2 regions of the Alteromonas sp. CNT1-28 genome follow, and region 1 is predicted to be linked to the other one. Evidence: predicted binding sites of a transcription regulator. Region 1 holds the regulator's gene; the other holds the start of a gene.
The links. Region 1 encodes LexA, which represses DNA repair genes until DNA is damaged. Its sites were predicted from a motif close to TACTGTATNNNNATACAGTA; they were not measured.

Region 1 (3,430 bases):
TAATAAAGCCGGGGTTGGCATCTTTTTTCACGGCAAAGTCAGGAACCCACCAAGAGTGGATAACGTCGTCAGAAGTAATAAGAAAGCGTACTTTTTTCCCAGTAGGAATAACCAAGGGACGGTCGACTTCCAGCAGGTAGTTATCTGTTTTCTGAAATTTGTTTTCTATTTGCTCGCGCTGAGTGGCGAGTAAAGAATAAAACTCTACATCGCTATCCATGTACTTGTAGTGCCATTTCCATTGAGAGCCTGTTACTAACACCGTCATGTCAGGCTCAGACGTGTCTTCCATAGCAATTAGAGTATTCGCTGCGGGTACCGCCATGAAAATAAGAATAAGGAAAGGAATAACGGTCCAAGCAATTTCGACCTTCACGTTTTCGTGAAAATTAGCTGGCTTGGCACCACGGGACTTTCTATGTAGATACATTGAGGCGAACATCACGCCAAAAACTACAACCGCGATACCTACACAAATGAAGAACATCAACATATGGAGGTCGTATACCTGCCCACTGATGTCGGTAGCACCGCGTCTCAAATTAAGCGAAGAGGCTTCTTCGCTTGCTTCTTGCGCAAAAAGCAAAGGGGAAAAAAGCAAAATTGGTATACTAGAACACCATTTTGCGAAAACGGTCGTTAGTTGTTTCACTCAGCACCTCCGTAATGGCGTGGTCAAAGACGCTGATTAATTTGCGCGATGCCCTACCAAATGGTTTGCGAACGATTGACCCATAACCTCAACTTGTAAAACAAATTTAGAGTCATTGTTATTATTTTGTTAATCTCTGTATAAGAATTGCGCAATAATGTCGTGCCGTCTAGTCTTTTCTATTAAAAATTTAACGAAGTGGTTAATTTTTAATCATTTACTAAAATGGTCGCGGGGGATTTCACGTGCAAAAAGAGAAAGCCATTGCTGTGGGATGCCCTTGGAATCAAACAGGCATTTTGAACACGGGGTTAAAGTAAATGCTCGACTAACTAGTTAAGAAATCAATAAGTAATCGATTACTCAATGTCGATTTCAAACAAAATTCAAAATAAAAAATGGAAAATACTTGAAGCATTCATAGAAAGAATAACGTGAGTAATGATAAAAATAAGCGCGCAGAAAACCAACAGGTTTGCTGGGCAGGATAAAACCTAAGTTGGCAGATTGAAGAAAAAAACAGGAACAAAAGACATAAAAAAAGCGGCTAACGCGCCGCTTTTATACAAACAAGCTAAAATACTACATCCAGTCAGCGTTTCTGATCACACCCACCGCAATGCCTTCTATCGCAAAATGTTCAGTCGCCAAATCAACTTTTATTGGTGCAAACTCATCATTCTCAGCATGAAGCAATACTTCACGCCCGCGTTTCTCTAGACGCTTTACGGTGACGTCTTCATCTACACGCGCCACAACCACCTGACCGTTGTGTACATCAGTGGTGCGATGAACAGCGAGAAGATCACCGTCTAAAATACCAATGTCTTTCATGCTCATACCGTTAACGCGTAGCAAAAAGTCGGCATGGGGTTGAAACAGTGCAGGATCGACTTTGTAGTGCGATTCAACATGCTCTTGCGCCAAGATCGGCTCACCGGCTGCAACACGCCCAATTAACGGTAGGCCTTCTTCTTCTTGTGCGTCGTTATCAAGAGGGATATTGAGCTTAATGCCACGAGACGTACCAGGCAAAATTTCAATCACGCCTTTACGCGCCAATGCTTTCAAATGTTCCTCTGCTGCATTAGCAGAACGAAAGCCAAGCTGACGGGCTATTTCCGCACGAGTAGGCGGCATTCCCGTTTCTAACATGGTTGTTTTAATAAGTTCTAAAACTTCGGTTTGTCGAGCTGTGAGTGGGCGCATAAAAGACCTGTCTGTTCATACAGTTCCTGTAAGTATATACACCTAAAACTAAATAACAAGCACTTGCCGCGTCTTTTGCGATCTGCAATAGCCTACGACAAGTGCTTTCCTCTTATTTTACGAGAAGAGCCATGTTCGGGTTACTAATTTGTAACTCCAGCTCCCCATCACTATTTTGACGTGTGCGCATGCCTTCAACATTATCGAGCCCAAGTCCAGGGCTTTGCCACACCACATTGCCTTTATTATCAACCTCAACCACGCGATATGCGATGCTGTCATAATAATTGTACGAATAGTCATTCTCGTTAGGCTGGTAGATAGCGAGAATCGACTGATTAGACGACGTCGTTGGAACAGCCGCTATATATTGAGGGTAGAATGACGGTGCTATAGCGTCTTTGAGTTCTAATGCATCGCTCGCCACGTCATAAACATTGATGGTGTTGTAGTTTCTATTTAAACACGCAAATTCAAGTTCGCTATCACTATCAAAATTTACCGTGAGCAATTGGTCACAATTGGTTTCCAATTCATTCAATCCAACAAATTCACCATCCTGCATTTTATAGAGCTTGAGCGAACTATAGCCCCCAACAGCAAAATAATGCACACCGTCTTTTTCAGAGGCAGCAAGCGCATTAATTGAAAAATCGTTAATGATTGAGTCGATAAGCACCTGATTCTCGATATCAAACGCTTTAAGTCGATTGTTCTCAATAATAACTGCATCGGCGTAACTATCGTTATTTACGTCAATGGCTTCAATAAACGAAATTTCACTATTCTGATTATTGTTCAGTGTCCACTGAATAGCGTTATCTGTAAGTCTCACGACATTAAACGACGAACTATAATCCAGTGCCCCTATTAGTAACTCACCCACACCGTCATTGTTGTAGTCTGTAACGACCGGTTTGCTATAGTTATAGACATCTTCGCCAACCTCAGCACTTATCGCAAAGTTATCCTCTTTATCTACCGATAAAATCTGAATAGATGATTCGTAACTACTTGTATCGCTAACAAAGACGGCTCTTTCATCATTATCGCCATAAGGTGCCCAACCCGCGGCATGATATCTACTCGCGCGCGGCGCACCTTTTATATCTGACAAGGCATATTCACCGTTGGCATCTTGTTGCGCTACTAAAATTTGATTCTCACCAGTCCAAATAATGTCGTCCACATTGTCATTGTCTAAATCGTCAATGAGAAGTGACATGCCACTGTAAGTGTTGTGGTTAAGAGCCCACTGCTCAGAGATTTGTCCCGCTTCTAATGCAAAACCTCTAACTTGTCCCCACTGACACTCGGAGACAACCACTATTCCTTCTGTAGCTGGGCTTTCTTTACTATAGGCGATATCACAAATGTCACCATGTTCCGCCGTTGCCAAACTGCTTTTCGATACTGCTGAGTAGATTGAGATATCATTCCAACTATCGGCACCGATGATTTCATCTACACCATCGTTATTCATATCACCCAGCACAACAAATGCGTCGCTGAACCCGCTACCGTATAGCCATTGGTTGGCACCGCTTTCGATATCAAATACATAACCAT
Region 2 (3,430 bases), 260 kb from region 1:
TGTCAGGAAACAGCTGTACCGGTAAATTAAACAGGCTATATAGACCTAAAAACACCAGCAGTGTTATTCCTATACCTACCCCAGTCGCGTTTTTTATTGCTTGCTTAGTGATGTCCATAATATGGCACTTATGCTTTTTATTGTTTGGTTTACTATAGGTCGCAGGAATGACAGAAAAAGTTTAAAGCCATGACACTAAGAATTTCAGCGATTATTAACATTTTGTTTAAATACCGTTTAAAAAACGTTATTTATCGCAGATGAGTGGACCTCAAAAATACGCCATTTGTCGGCGCTGGACATATTTGCTTACACCCACCGTTAATTAGGCGTCGCGACGTGGAGTGAGGGTAGGGATATTTTTAACTCGCCCTTCGGGAAGGTTTGGCAAGCATCACTATGGGAATTTAAAAAGCAACGGCCATTCCTACATTCCCACGCTTTGCTAGGAAACTTACCAGCACCTTCTGGGTGGGCAATCATCTATGCGGATTGGTATTGTTCTTTAAGTATCGAACAAAAATTTAGAGCAAAAAAAAGCCGCTCTAGGAGCGGCTTTTTTCAAATACGTCAGCGATTACGCTTCAGCAATGATGATCACTTTGATTGAAGTGATAACGTCAGAGTGAAGTTGTAAGTCGATGTCATACTCACCAGTTTCACGAAGAGTACCAGTAGGTAGTTTAACTTCTGCTTTTTGTACTTCAACGCCAGCTGCAGTGATTGCATCAGCGATGTCACGAGTACCAACAGAGCCAAATAGTTTACCTTCGTCACCAGCAGGAGCTGCGATTGTAACTTCAGCAAGCTCAGCAACTTTTTCAGCGCGTGCGTTAGCAGCAGCTAGTTGCTCAGCAATTTTCGCTTCAAGTTCAGCACGACGTGCTTCGAACTTTTCAACGTTGTCTTTAGTTGCAGGAACCGCTTTACCCTGTGGGAAAAGGAAGTTACGAGCGTAACCAGACTTAACAGTCACTTGGTCGCCCAGGCCGCCAAGGTTGGCGATTTTATCTAGTAGGATGATATTCATCTTAGCTAACCCTTATATTCGCCAAATTACTTGTGTGAATCAGTGTACGGAAGCAACGCAAGGAAACGTGCGCGCTTGATCGCAGAAGACAGCTGACGCTGATATTTTGCGCTTGTACCAGTAATACGGCTAGGGACAATTTTACCGCTCTCAGTGATGTAGTTCTTAAGAGTAGCGATATCTTTGTAATCAATCTCAGTCACACCTTCTGCAGTGAAACGGCAGAACTTACGACGTCTGAAAAAACGAGCCATGGGTGATCTCCTTAAGCGTTGTCTTCAGTGGTTTCAGTTTTCTTTTCCGCGCGATCTTGGCGAGGAGCAGAATCGTCACGACGCTCACGACGAGGCTCTTCTTTCATCATTGGAGAAGGCTCAGTCACAGCAGTCTTAGTGCGCATAACCATGTTACGTAGGATCACGTCGTTGAAACGGAAAGCATTTTCCAATTCATCAACAGCTTCTGCAGACGCTTCAGCATTGATTAGTACGTAGTGGGCTTTGTGCAGTTTTTCAATTGGGTAAGCCAGTTGACGACGGCCCCAATCTTCTAAACGATGAATCTGACCACCGTCTTGCTTTAGGATTGTGGTATAACGCTCGATCATACCAGGTACTTGTTCACTCTGATCAGGGTGAACCATAAATACGATTTCGTAATGACGCATTATAGCTCCTTACGGTTGTAGCCTCGACAGTACAGCCGACTGTATGGAGACAAGGAACGAATTGGGATGGCTGTAAGGGCGCGCATTATACGCAGCAGTTACTAATTGCACAAGCATTAATCACCTTTAGAACAATCATTTGCCCTTTCCCCAAACACTACGCTCAGACATTTAATCAAAATACTGTTTATTTATACAGTTAAATGCTGTACAGTTTTTGTGTCTTTAATAAACAGGGGACCTACCATGGCCATTACCACACAGTATGTTGTTACGCACAAAGGGGTAGAAAAATTGGTAACTACCGACAAAAAAGAAGCCGATCAGTATGACAAAATGCTCGATGCAGCAGATAACCTTGCTGACTACATTCATGCGAAGGGCATTAAGCTAGACGATAGCGTAGTGGAAGAACTCACCATCATGCTGTCTAAAAACAAAGATAAAATCAGTAAGATTTTCAAAGGCGCTACCGCAGAAAGCGTATTAGAAGATGAAAGCGCAGAAGTGGTAAAGCTACAAGCTAACGGCTGATAATTTAGGCGCGCCTCTCTTTTGCGTCGTTATGATGAGCAATTAATAAGAGCAATTGCCGCTTTAGGCTGATGAGATCTGATAGCATAGCTATACGCAAAAATGTTATTTGATAACATTACCTCAACGCGGCAATGTGTTTTCTCTGGTTTTTAACTGGGTGAACAGACGTGTCGCTTTTGCTAATGTGAACATAAGACGTAAATACAGGTCGGGCTTAGCGTGAATACCATCAATAAAAAAAATAGCACTCACTCCCAGCGCAACGCAGTGTCTGAAGAGCACAACGCAGTGAATAAAGGGCGCAACACAGCGATTGAAGTTAGCAATTTACAGTTTTCGTACACCAAAGAAAGTCCCCCCATCATTGACATTAAAGCGTGGCAAGTTTCGCAAGGTGAGCACGTTTTTCTCTCAGGGCCTTCGGGTAGCGGAAAGAGCACATTGCTCAATTTGCTGTGCGGAACATTAACTCCAACTCAGGGCGACATTGCCTTATTAGCGCAGCCTTTCTCCGCATTATCGAACCGACAGCGGGACAAGTTTAGAGCACGCAATATCGGCGTTGTTTTTCAACAATTTAATCTTATTCCCTACCTTTCTGTGGCACAGAACATTAATGCGGCGGTGTATTTTGCAAGTACAAACGTCAGCAAGACAGCATCAGACGCAAAGCTTCGTCATTTACTGGACAAGCTACAGCTGCCTTCTCACGTGCTGCATGCGAAAGCTGACGCATTGAGTATTGGTCAGCAGCAGCGCGTTGCCATTGCCAGAGCACTGATTAACGACCCACAATTATTAATTGTCGATGAACCTACCTCTGCCCTAGATACCGATGCCAGAGATAGTTTTATGTCGCTGCTAAAAGACGTTGCAGGTGAAAGCACCATGATTTTTGTTAGTCACGATAAAGCCATGGAGAGTTATTTCGACCGCCACTGCAGCATGAGTGAATTAAGCCCAAGTACAAACCACATAAAAACGCGAGGCGATGAGGCCCCAAAAGCACAGGAGCGGGCGTAATGCTAAGTACCATTGCTATTGAAAGCTTAAAGCGCAGGAAAACAACGGCAATCCTCACACTTTTAAGCATTACCATCAGCATTAGTTTACTTTTGTGCGTGGACATTATTCGCACCCAAGTTAAAACCAGTTTTACGCGCACCGTTTCTGGTGTAGATCTTATTGTTGGCGCA

Region 2: a site for LexA is predicted at 1,879-1,898, ahead of MHN02_RS01295 (YebG family protein). Genes of this name have one in related genera too.

The regions. Positions count from the first base shown of each region.
Region 1 is NZ_JAKREZ010000001.1:50,093-53,522, reverse strand. Features, by position in the region: gene coxB (cytochrome c oxidase subunit II) at 1-652, opposite strand, end outside; gene lexA (transcriptional repressor LexA) at 1,235-1,861, opposite strand; gene MHN02_RS00205 (hypothetical protein) at 1,974-3,430, opposite strand, start outside.
Region 2 is NZ_JAKREZ010000001.1:306,984-310,413, reverse strand. Features, by position in the region: gene MHN02_RS01315 (efflux RND transporter permease subunit) at 1-118, opposite strand, end outside; gene rplI (50S ribosomal protein L9) at 578-1,030, opposite strand; gene rpsR (30S ribosomal protein S18) at 1,057-1,284, opposite strand; gene rpsF (30S ribosomal protein S6) at 1,296-1,697, opposite strand; gene MHN02_RS01295 (YebG family protein) at 1,944-2,231, shown strand; gene MHN02_RS01290 (ABC transporter ATP-binding protein) at 2,454-3,257, shown strand; gene MHN02_RS01285 (ABC transporter permease) at 3,257-3,430, shown strand, end outside.